Regions from separate parts of the Paenibacillus ihbetae genome, predicted to be linked through region 2. Evidence: predicted binding sites of a transcription regulator. Region 2 holds the regulator's gene; each other region holds the start of a gene.
The links. The regulator LexA, encoded in region 2, represses DNA repair genes until DNA is damaged. The targets are predictions, from matches to a motif close to CGAACATATGTTCG.
Positions count from the first base shown of each region.

Region 1: the regulator LexA is predicted to act here: its motif matches at 2,282-2,295, upstream of BBD41_RS05165 (YhjD family protein).
Region 3: the regulator LexA is predicted to act here: its motif matches at 2,600-2,613, upstream of recA (recombinase RecA).

Region 1 is NZ_CP016809.1:1,109,712-1,113,894, reverse strand. Features, by position in the region: gene BBD41_RS05175 (SOS response-associated peptidase) at 1-689, opposite strand, end outside; gene BBD41_RS05170 (NCS2 family permease) at 820-2,121, shown strand; gene BBD41_RS05165 (YhjD family protein) at 2,338-2,721, shown strand; gene BBD41_RS05160 (DNA polymerase IV) at 2,718-3,989, shown strand; gene BBD41_RS05155 (YolD-like family protein) at 3,986-4,183, shown strand, end outside.
Region 2 is NZ_CP016809.1:694,367-698,549, reverse strand. Features, by position in the region: gene BBD41_RS03095 (hypothetical protein) at 1-86, shown strand, start outside; gene BBD41_RS03090 (YeeE/YedE family protein) at 378-1,442, shown strand; gene BBD41_RS03085 (sulfurtransferase TusA family protein) at 1,455-1,679, shown strand; gene lexA (transcriptional repressor LexA) at 2,020-2,646, opposite strand; gene BBD41_RS03075 (LysM peptidoglycan-binding domain-containing protein) at 2,824-3,195, shown strand; gene BBD41_RS03070 (DUF896 domain-containing protein) at 3,470-3,676, shown strand; gene BBD41_RS03065 (hypothetical protein) at 3,794-4,183, shown strand, end outside.
Region 3 is NZ_CP016809.1:5,602,303-5,606,485, reverse strand. Features, by position in the region: gene rny (ribonuclease Y) at 1-236, opposite strand, end outside; gene BBD41_RS25245 (regulatory protein RecX) at 590-1,321, opposite strand; gene recA (recombinase RecA) at 1,468-2,529, opposite strand; gene BBD41_RS25235 (competence/damage-inducible protein A) at 2,909-4,183, opposite strand, start outside.

The DNA of each region.
Region 1 (4,183 bases), 420 kb from region 2:
ATGCATTCCTCCGTATCATTCTTGACGGAGTTGACGATGGTGCTGACGGGATGGGCCTGCATCTCCTCGGCCGGATAGGGCTTCAGGAGCTCGCGAAGCGGCTCGAGCGCGGAGGATGCGCCCGGATCGCTTCCCTCCAGGGCCGGGCTACGGTCAAGCCATAGCGCTTCGTCCTCCGGGCGGAGAATGACCGGCATCCGGTTATGGATGGGCTCCATCAGCGTGTTGGGCTCCGTTGTAATGATGGTGCAGGTGCTTAATTTCTGCCCGTCCGGCGTGATCCACGTGTCATAGAGTCCGGCCATGCTGAAGATGCGTCCGCTGCGCATGCTGATGCGAAGGGGCTGCTTTCCTGCGTCGGTTTTCTGCCATTCGTAAAATCCGTCGGCAGGAATGAGGCATCTTTTCCGATAAAAGGGCATCCTATAAGCAGGCTTCTCCTCAAGCGTTTCACTTCGCGCATTGATCATCTTGCTGCCGGCGGAGGGGTCCTTCGCCCACGATGGGACAAGTCCCCACTGCAGCTGGCCGATCCGGTTGGACCGCCCGTCATGGATGATGGCCGTTACCATTTGCGTCGGGGCAATATTGTAGCGTGGCATGTGAAAGGGAGAGACGGACTCGGGATCGATCAGATACCTCATCATCAGCTCTTCCCAGGTGACGGTGAGCGTAAAACGTCCGCACATCGGTTTTTTCGGCCTCCTCAACAAGCGAAATCATCGGTTTTTAGTTTCAAGTATACCATGCGCGGGACCGCATCCCCAAGAAGCTCTTGGCTTCTCTCATGTTACAAGCATTAGAAATGGAGGATATTTTGTGTTTGATTTAAAAGCTAACGGCACCTCGGTAAAGACCGAAGTGGTTGCCGGTATTACGACCTTCTTTACAATGGCTTATATTACGGTGGTGAACCCGCTCATATTGTCCGAGGCCGGTGTGCCGTTTGAGCAGAGCTTCACGGCGACGATCATTGCTGCCGTGATCGGCACCCTGCTGATGGGACTTGTGGCAAGGTATCCGATCGCCGTTGCGCCCGGGATGGGGCTGAATGCGTATTTTACATATTCTGTCGTTCAGGGGCATGCGGGACTTGGGTACATCGAAGCGTTCTCGGCGGTGTTCATTGCCGGTATCCTGTTCCTGCTGCTGTCCATGACGACTCTTCGGCGCAGGCTGATCGAGATGATCCCGGCGAATCTGAAGCATGCGATAACCGTCGGAATTGGATTGTTCATTGCCTTTCTCGGCTTGCGGATGAGCGGTATCATTACAGCGCATCCGGATAATTTGGTGGCGCTCGGTGACCTGCATCAACCAAGCGTGGTGCTCGCACTGGTTGGTTTGGTCGTAACATTGATCCTGTTGTCCCGCGATGTGAAGGGCGCTTTGTTTATAGGGATGATTATTACGGGAATCATTGCTTATTTTGCGGAAATGCTGTCGTTTACGAACGGTGTCGTGTCGGCGCCTGCGCTCCCTGAAGGAATTCTCGTATGGAACCCGATCACGGCGGCGTCCGATGTTATTTCCCACAGCCTGTATGCGGTCGTGTTCTCCTTCCTGCTGGTGACGCTGTTCGATACGACCGGCACAGTCGTCGGCGTTGCCGAACAGGCGGGCTTTATGAAGGATAACAAGCTGCCCCGGGCCGAGCGTGCGATGTTCTCGGACTCCGTGGCGACCGTTGCCGGCTCGATGGTCGGCACCAGTCCGACCACCGCCTATATTGAATCGGCGGCAGGCGTCGGCGCAGGCGGCCGGACCGGCCTTACCTCAGTGGTCGTGGCGCTCCTGTTCGTGGTAGCGGCCTTCTTCAGTCCGCTCATCGGCGCCGTCGCCGGCTTGTCTGCGATTACGGCGCCTTCGCTGATCGTGGTCGGATGCCTGATGCTGAGCAATGTCCGCCATATCGATTGGAGGGACTTTGACGAGGCGTTCCCGGCTTTCCTCGTCATTCTGACGATGCCGCTTACGTCCAGCATTGCGACCGGCATTGCGTTCGGGTTCATTTCGTACCCGCTGATGAAAATCGTAAAAGGCAAGTGGAAAGCCGTTCATCCGCTTATGTATATTTTTGCCGTGCTGTTTGTTCTGCAGCTTGTGTTTGTGCCGCATTGATGTTCTGCCCCGCAGGACCACCTTCTTGATGATCCGTTTGTTTTGACAAGCCCCTTCGGCCTTGCGTGCCGGAGGGGCTTGTTTGCTGCGAAAGTTTAATGGATCCCGCCGACTCCCAGGGACGCCCCGGGGACAACAGGGTTAAATTTACATTGATAAAAGAACGAATGTTCGCATATAATACAAACAAACGTTCCCGTTACGAGGTGGATAGTGATGTTGAGTATTGGGCTAAAGTCAGACGAAACCAAGCTGGTAAAGGACTACGCTCTATTGCCGTTATTGCTCGATGTGCTGGAACATGACCGGGACATTCTGTTCCGGTCGGATCTAAAGTCCTCAGAGCTGACCAAGGTTATGATCGAGCGCATACAGAGGGCGGCATTGGCCGATTTAACGGCGGCTCGAAGGAACATGCGAGAGATCGGCTTAAAGGTATACGACAATCGAAAGACCAGGCTCGGAATTGAAGTGGAATTTATGTGCAGAGGGTATCGCCATAAGCTGTCCATGCTGTGGGGGCTGATCGAGGCGGAAATCGAGGAGCGGTCGTACAGCTACCTGGGCTTGAAAATCGCAGACAAGGGGTGTCTGTCATGAAGCCGGCCAAACGGGTTGTCATGTTAGCGGACTGCCAGTCTTTTTACGCCAGCGTGGAGAAGGCGGAGCATCCCGAATATAAAGACCGCCCTCTAGTCGTTGCCGGCGATCCGGAACGACGGTCCGGCATCGTGCTGGCGGCATGCCCGATTGCTAAGGCTAAAGGCATAACGACAGCCGAAAGGCTCGGAGAGGCGCTCGCGAAATGTCCGGACGTCGTCGTTATCAAGCCCCGGATGCAGAGGTATATCGATGTCTCCATGCAGATCACGGAGATTTATAAATCCTATACCGATTTGGTGGAGCCGTACAGCATCGACGAGCAGTTCCTTGACGTGACCGGCAGCTTGCATTTGTACGGCTGCACGCCGGAGGAGCTTGCCCGAATGATTCAGGCTCATGTTAAGGATGCGACAGGGGTGCATACACGCTTCGGAATTTCCGAAACGAAAATTCTCGCCAAGACGGCCTGCGACAATTACGCGAAAAAATCCGCATCCGGAATCTACACCCTGCCTAAAGAAAATCTTGCCGAAACGCTGTGGAAGCTTCCCGTAAACCATATGTTTATGGCCGGCAGCAGAATGACCCGGCATTTCAATGTCATGGGGCTGCCGACGATCGGCAGCGTCGCCCAGACCCCCCTCCCTAAGCTCAAGCAGATGATGCGGCGAAAGTTCGGGAAAAACTCGGATATCCAGGCTGAACTGTACTGGAGAATTGCCAACGGGATCGATGATAGCCCCGTACGTCCGGGCACGCACCAGGTCGATCCTAAGTCGGTTGGTCATATGATGACCCTGCCCCGCGATTACGGCAGGCTGGAGGAAATTAAGGTCGTGCTGCTGGAGCTGACGGAGCTCGTATGCCAGCGATGCCGCGGGCTCGGCTTTATGGGCCATGTCGTAACCGTCGGCTGCATGGGAGCGGATTTTGACCGCCCTACGGGATTTTCGCGGCAAATGAAGATGGAGGACCCCTCCAACATTACGAATCAAGTTTACCGCTGGGCGTGCAGGCTGCTGGAGAAATATTGGGACGGCCTGCCGATCCGCAGGGTGGGCGTCAGTTTATCGCAGCTTACCCCCGATACGGAATATCAATTGTCCCTCTTCGATATGGGGCGCGAGAAATCGATGGCGCTTGAGCGGGTGACCGATGCCTTAAAGCGCAAGTACGGGGATGGCATCGTCATTCGGGCCGTCTCCAAAACCGAGGCCGGCCAAGCGTTGGATCGTTCAGCTAAGATAGGAGGACACTTTAAATGACAACACGAAAAAAGCTGGAAGGCAACGGGCTGTGGGAATCCAGCCGCATGATGCTGCCCGAGCATAAAGCGACGATTATCCGGCGGCAGCTTGAAGAGGGGAGAAAGGATAAGCCGAACCTGGATCCGCAGGAAATGGAGCTGATCGAGCGCATGCTGGCCGAATCTTTTCATGAGTGCCGGACCATTTCGTTG
Region 2 (4,183 bases):
GACCCGGAGGAGAAGGCTCGCCTGATTTTGACGGGGAGCGCGAGTACAGGCTTGACCTCCAGGAGAAAGCCCTCATTCTGGAATGATGTGCAAAATATAATGAGCATCCTTTGGGGTGCTTTTTTAATGATTTTTTATAATTGCTTTTAAATCCGGTTACCTTTTAGTGAATATCCAGGGATATTTAAACTAGAGAACAAAAGCTGCATGTGAAATATGCGGTTGATTAAGACGACTAAGAAATTACCGTGACTTGTAACTTTTTTCCTGATCAAAAATCATTGACTCCTTGGATCCGTGTAAGTAAAATCGTATAGTATACAAAGTATATTGAATTAGTCGGATTAATAGATAAGGGGGCATCGAATTTGGCACAAATGATTATTACAGGATTATTATGCGGTGCTTTACTCGGATTTGTCATGCAGCGGGGACGTTTTTGTCTGACAGGTGGATTCCGGGATATGTATCTGACAAAAGATAACCGGATGTTTTACGCGCTGCTGATTGCGATCAGCGTACAGAGTATCGGCGTATTCGCATTGATCCAGATGGGACTTATTCAGTTCCAAGCCGGGGAGTTTAACTGGCTGGCTACGATCCTCGGTTCTTTCATATTTGGAATAGGCATTATATTGGCCGGCGGCTGTGCGACAGGGACATGGTATCGGGCAGGGGAAGGGCTGATCGGAAGCTGGATCGCTCTTTTCGGATACATGGGGATGAGCGCTGTTATGAAATCCGGAGCCCTGTCGCCGGTGAACAACAGCCTTAAAGGAATTTCAACACCTACGAACTCCATTCCGGCCACGTTCGGTTTATCGGTATGGCCATTTATCGCTTTACTTGCTCTAATTACTATTTTTCTTGTCGTCAAGCAGCTGCGCAAGCCAAAAGTGTTTATTCCGTCGCTGCCGCCGAAGCGTAAAGGCCTTAATCATCTGTTGTTCGAGAAGCGCTGGCATCCGTTCTTCACCGCGATCCTCGTCGGACTGGTTGCTTTATTGGCATGGCCGCTGAGCGAAGCGACGGGCAGGATGTCGGGGCTTGGAATTACCACGCCTTCCGCTAACATTCTTCAGTATCTGGTAACCGGAGATGGCGACAAATATTTGAATTGGGGCGTGTTCCTTGTACTAGGTATTTTCCTAGGCTCATTCGTCGCCGCCAAAGGAAGCCGCGAGTTTCGCTTCCGGGCTCCTGATGCCAAGACGGCCGTATCCAGTTTTTCCGGCGGCATTTTGATGGGGTTCGGGGCCAGCTGGGCAGGCGGCTGCTCCATCGGAAACGGCCTGGTCATGACGGCGATGATGACGTGGCAGGGTTGGGTATCCTTAATCTTTATGATTTTAGGTACGTGGGCAGCTTCTTATTTTGTATATGTGCGACCACGTGCCAGCGCCAAGAAGAAGGCGGCAGTTTATCAAACGACAACGGCTTAGGAGGTTATATTAATGAAACAAAAATTAGCTGTGCTTGGAATGGTATGTCCTTTTCCTTTGATTGAAGCGAAAGAAGCGATGGAATCTCTAAAAAGCGGCGACGAGCTGGAGATCGATTTTGACTGCACGCAGGCAACGGAAAGTATTCCGCGTTGGGCTGCCGAAGCGGGCCACAAAATTACTAATTTCGTTCAGCTTACGGATGCATCCTGGTCGATTACGGTTCAGAAGAAGTAACGGACCATACTAAATCTTGACTGAAGTATTCCATGGATAAAAATATGTATCTTTAAAACGGCTGGTCATTTGTTTGATCGGCCATATCTATCTGCCCATCTTGCTAAGTTCCTGCGTCATTAGGCAAATATTTGCGCGTTTGATCGTTTCCGATCTTACGCGGCGGTTGTTTTCAGATTCCAAGGTAAGGTTTAACCCGATGCTGTCCTGTATGTAGTTGGAGGGTATTTTTGGATCTGAGGTTACAGGAATATTATATCTAGCATATCACCGCTAGAATAATAGAACCCGCTCATCCTCTTGTTGAAGAGGGAGCGGGTTCTAATGGGTTGAGCCTATGCTAGTGAACATCGCGGAACAATCCAATGACTTTACCGAGGATCGTCACGTGATTGAGGCGCAGCGGCTCATAACTTGGGTTCTCCGGCTGAAGCCGAATATGGTCCTTCTCCTTGTAAAAGGTCTTCACCGTTGCTTCGTCCTCTTCCGTCATGGCCACGACAATATCGCCGTTATCGGCGGTTTGCTGTTGACGGACGATCACATAATCGCCGCTGTGGATGCCTGCTTCGATCATACTGTCGCCGACGACGGACAACATGAACACCTTGTCGTCGCCCACATAGTGCTGCGGCAGCGGGAAATAATCTTCGATGTTCTCGGTCGCCGTGATCGGAACCCCGGCTGTAACTTTGCCGACTACGGGAACCCGGGCGATGGTGTGGGTAAACAGGTTGCTGCTCTCGGATTCTTCCTGGCCAAGCAGCTCAATGGCTCTTGGCTTCGTAGGGTCGCGGCGGATCAAGCCTTTCTTCTCCAGGCGGTCAAGGTGGCCGTGGACTGTTGAACTGGAAGCTAGTCCGACAGCCTCGCCGATTTCCCGGACAGAAGGCGGATAGCCTTTGCTACGAACTTCGTTTCGGATAAACTCTAAGATCGCCAGCTGGCGGCTGGATATTTTCGACATGCCGTATCAACCCCATTTAGTAACGTTTGGGAAAATTATAACATAGAACTGCCGTTCGTACAAACATAAGTTCTAAAATAATTGGAACAAATGTTCGATTGGGTATTGAAACAAACAAGTGTTCGTGTTATTATCGATTTGTAGTTAAGAGAACACTTGTTTGGGGGATGATATTTCATGTTGAAATATAGTACATACCGCAGCATTTATGAGAATATACCGACAGAGACGGGTTCCGGCTCCGAAGCCTGGATCCATCAGATAAAGTCAAAGATCGCTTCCCTCCCGTTAACGAAGCTTCTGATCATTCTGCTTATCGTTGTATTCGGTTGGACAGGCGCATACTCCGTATTCGCCGGGGGAACGGAAGAACCGACCGGAGAGAAGCAAGTTATTGTTCAATCGGGTGACTCCTTGTGGAAGATCGCTTCCGTTCATAAGCCGGAGAATGTGGACATTCGGGTATATATCGATACCATTCGCAGAAATAACGGCTTGAAGGGGCCGGATATTCAGGCCGGTGATGTATTATCCTTGCCGGTATGGTAAGCATCCGTTCAGGAGGCTGCACGCTGGGACGTTCGGTTTAACATGATCACCGCAAGGGCGAAGTGACACTCGTCATTCACTGATCATTTATTTTCACATCTGAAATTAACCATAGAATGATAGAGTTATCGGATATTCTTTTGATATCGATCATTACGTTCCTTCCTTTATATGTTTATATTTATGGAATGCAAGAGCTTGCAAGGGTATTCGCCTTGACAAGCTCTTTTTCACATGGTTAAGTTATAATGATATTTAAAATGGAGGAGAAACCATGGACATCGATACATTGGTAGAACGCATCAATACATTGGCACGCAAGCAGAAAAGCGAGGGGTTGACCGAAGAGGAACTGAAGGAACGGGCAGAGCTTCGGGAAATCTACCTTAACAATATTCGCAAAAACTTCAGACAGCAGCTGGAATCGATCGAATGGGTTGATGATAACGACCAAAAGGGCGGTCCCCGTCTGAAGCACTAGGCTCCGAGTCCATAAATCATCAGAAGCCATTAGGCATTAACGCACTTGCCCTAACATCCATTCATTGGTTCAACTTTTATAGATAGAGCAAGGGATATCAGATTCGGGAGGAACAATATGTCAAGATCTTGGGAACGAAAAGTCAGCAAAAATTTGCAGCAACTGAACAAAAAACGGAAGAAGCAGGGAATGTCCACCTATCAAGGATCTGCCATTTCCGATCAAATGGACGTGTTTAAGGGACGGAAATATGTGCTGCCGATCGTACTGCTTGCCCTTGCAGCCCTTTATGCGCTTCTCGGCTCCGCAACGGCTAAAACGACCGGCCAAAGCAATGATGTATTGAACTGGGTCGGCGTCGGTCTGTACATTCTGCTTGCGTTGATGATTTTCCTGCGCAAGCCCTATCTAAAGATCGAGCGTTCATCCGTGTCCACCATGAAGTTCAATCGGGAGCGAAGATTGTCCGCTTCGGAGATCGAGAAGATCAAAATCGCGTCAGGCTCT
Region 3 (4,183 bases), 1.7 Mb from region 2:
CGAGTGTCTTTTTCAGCTTCGGCTCTGATTCTATGGACTTCGTCCTTAGCTTCAAGAACCGTTTCTTTCTTCAATGCCTCAGCTTCCTTCTTTGCACTTTCAATAATCTGCAAAGCGGCGTGCTCGGCACTCGAAATTTTAGCTTCTGCAAGGGATTTGCGAATAAAATAACCGAACCCAAAGAATATAGCGGCTACAACGAGAACGATTATGATCCAGATCCATGTCTCAAGCATCTGATCACCTCCTCGTTGGTTCCTCCAAGGCATTCCTTGGGAAATGTGCAATTGTCAGTTACTCATTCATACATAAAATTCCGGCAGCTGCCTGCCGTCCATGCTGCGTGCATCTGGTTGCCCGCATATCCCGCTTGAATCCCAGCGGAATTCATTTCACTATGAATTGGCGATAAAATGAATCTTTCACAAAGTAGTCACTTTTTTGGAAGGAAAAAGGCTGCTAATTTAAAAAAGATTCATGTTTATTTTATTATTTATAAAAAGATATTGTCAAGGGAAAGCAATGGGTAAACGTCAGTTTCAGTCACGAGTGCCAATATCTATGCAGAAGTCAGCGACTTTTGTTCATTTCATTCAAATTCTTCCAGTTCCTGGTCGTCCGCTCCATACTCCTGCTCCTCTTCCATTAGACGCCTTAGCACCTGCCTCGCCTGTTCCCCACTGAAGCCGCGCCGCATTAAATACGCTCCCGTCTTCCGCTTGCGATCCAGCAGCTCGCCCTTCGTCTGCTGCCACTTCTTTCTGGCAACCACAAGCGCGCTTTCCAGCTCCTCCTCAGGGCTTACCTCGCTCAATGCCTCCGTAATCAGGTCGGTCCGGATTCCTTTCTGCCTCAGCTCCTGCTTAACCCACAATCGGCCCTTCTTATGTCCTGTCATCCGCTGCTCCGCCCACATTCTCGCATATAATGCGTCATCGATCAGCTTTTCGGCCTCAAGCCGACGGAGGGTCACCTCGGTGCTAACCGGATCCACGCCCTTCTGCTGGAGACGCTGCACGATTTCCTGCGATGTTCGAGGCTTTCGTGACAGGTAGTTCAGAGCCTCCACGTAGGCTCGCTGCCTATCATCCGCGACTACGATATCCTGAAGCTCCTCCTTGCGGAAGCTGCTCCCCTTCAGCATCCGGTATTTCAGCATCACGTCTTCATGAACCGTCATCACATAAGGGCCGAACGATATTTTATAACGTCCTTTAGGCTTACGCAGCTTCTCCACGGACGAGATCACCAGATCCTCCTGATTCGGAAAATGCTCGATTCCTGAAGGAGCTTCTTCGGTTATATCACGATTTTCACTCATAGCTTCTCCTTATCGCTCACCAGCTTCTACAACTCTTAACCTTGGATGACTTTAACTTAACGCTCCGCTATGATAATGCAAAGAAGACCGTCCAGGCGTTCTTTTCAACACCGGACGGTCCTAGCACTATCAGAAATAGCTGGGCATTATTCCACTTTAAATAGATCTTGCTCTTCCAGCTCCTCTTGCTCCTTCTCGCTTGCGCTCTGTTCAGGAACAATCGTGGTCAGGTTGCTTGCTTCCCGGATCTTGTTCTCGATCACATTCGCCACTTCCGGATGCTCCTTCAGGAATTGCTTCGCATTCTCACGTCCCTGGCCAAGACGATCCCCGCCAAAGGAATACCAAGCACCGCTCTTATCCACAATGTCAAGCTCAGTACCGATATCGATCAAGCTTCCCTCTCTGGAGATGCCCTCACCATACATAATGTCAAGCTCGGCTTGCTTGAACGGCGGCGCAACCTTGTTCTTAACCACTTTAATCCGTGTGCGGTTACCTACGACGTCATTCCCCATCTTAATGCTCTCTACACGGCGTACATCCAAACGCACGGTGGAGTAGAACTTCAGGGCACGGCCGCCCGGAGTCGTCTCAGGGTTACCGAACATAACGCCGACCTTCTCACGAAGCTGGTTAATAAAGATCGCGATCGTTTTGGACTTGTTGATCGCGCCGGACAATTTACGCAGAGCCTGGGACATCAGACGAGCCTGCAGACCCACATGGGAGTCTCCCATGTCGCCTTCAATCTCGGCCTTCGGCACAAGCGCTGCGACCGAGTCGATAACAATGATATCCACAGCGCCGCTGCGCACCAAAGCTTCAGCAATTTCAAGCGCTTGCTCACCCGTATCCGGCTGGGAAAGCAGGAGTTCATCGATGTTAACGCCCAATTTGCTTGCATAGGATGGATCCAGCGCGTGCTCGGCATCGATGAACGCAGCTTGTCCGCCAGTCTTCTGAACCTCGGCAATCGCATGGAGCGCTACCGTCGTTTTACCGGAGGATTCCGGTCCATATACTTCAATAATCCGGCCTCTAGGCAATCCGCCGGTTCCAAGTGCTATATCCAATGCCAGCGATCCGCTAGGCACAATCTCTACCTGCATATGGGTGGATTCACCCAATTTCATGATGGAACCTTTTCCGAACTGTTTCTCTATCTGACGAAGCGCCATTTCAAGCGCAGCACGACGATCTGACAATTGTTCCACAACCCTTCACTGTTGATAGTCTAATCATACCTTGTTTTGACACGTTTGCCAAGCTTTTTTTCGAACATACATTCGTTTTTTACCCCTCCTCCTTCCCAGCTAAATTCCGGGCAGTCTCCAGAAACAAGCAAAACCGTGGCATCATCCTTCGATATGCCACGGTTCTTCCGTACTTCCGATTATACCTGGATCGATTCTCCAGTTCAAGAACACTGTAAAAGATTTACTATATATTATGTCAAGGGGCTCCGCATCTATTCACGACATGTAGATGCCCCGACATGCATGGCCGGAAAAGCATATTCCATAGCAGGAGAAGCAGACCGGGCGGCTTCAAACCACCGGGACGAGTCCCCGGCACGTACGTCTGCTATACCTCGTCCTGCTGCGTCTGTTCCGATCCCTCCGAGACAAGCCGCCGCCATAAGCGGTACAGCAGCGCCTTGGTCGCGCGCAGACGGATCGTTTCCCGGTTGCCTTGAAGGTTAAGCTCGTGTACCTCGGTCTCTCTTCCGCGCTGGGCCAATCCGATGTATACAAGCCCCACAGGCTTGCGCTCGGCATAACCGGGACCGGCCACGCCGGTAACGGACAGACCGAAATCGCTGTCGGTGATCAGCCGGATATTCTCCGCTAGGGCCTGGGCGACCTCCCTGCTCACTGCGCCCGGCGCATCGTCGCCTTCCAGCAGCGCTTGCGGGATATGCACCAGCTTCCGTTTCATTTCATTCGTGTAGGAAACGATCCCTCCAAGGAACATTGTCGCGCTCCCCGGTACGGAGGTCAGGCTTTCCGCCACGAGACCGCCCGTGCAGCTCTCCGCCGCGCTCAGCGTCAATCCCCGGTCTGCCATCTTGTCGACGATCACCTTCTCGATCGGCACATCCTCGCTGGCGTACATGAATTCTGGGCCGCGCTCGCGAATCCGCTCTTGCAGCTCATCCAGGCGGACCATCGCTTCAGACTCGCTTGCGGCCTTGGTGGAGATGCGGACGGTCACCTCACCGTCCTTCGCATACAGCGCGATCGTCGGGTCGGTCTGCTCGGTGATCAGGTCCGAAAGCCTCTCATCCAAGGCAGATTCCCCGATTCCGGCAAACTTCAGCATCTTGGAGTAGATCGGAAGCTCATCCGTCAGCACATGCTGGAGCAGCCAAGGCTTGGCTTGCTGCTCGAACATCGGGATCAATTCCTTCGGCGGTCCCGGCAATACGATGTAATGCGTCCCGTCCTGCGTGATCGCATTGCCAACGGCCAGCCCGGTTTCGTTCGGCAGCGGCGTTCCCCCTTCGATGGCGATCGCCTGGCGGCGGTTGTTCTCGGTCATAACGACGCCCCGGTCCTGGAAGAAACGCTCAATGCGGTCCATGGCCATCCTGTCGATATGCAGCGACCGGTTCAGCAGCGAAGCCAGCGCATCCTTCGTCAGGTCGTCCTGGGTAGGGCCGAGCCCGCCCGATAGGATGACGATGTCCGCTCTGCTGCTCGACAGGCGGAGCGCTTCCTTCAAGCGCTCCATGTTATCCCCGACTACGGTCTGGTAATATACGTCGATGCCCATGGCTGCAAGCTCTCTGGACAAGTACTGGGCATTGGTATTCACGATCTGCCCCAGCAGCAATTCCGTTCCGACTGCAATGATCTC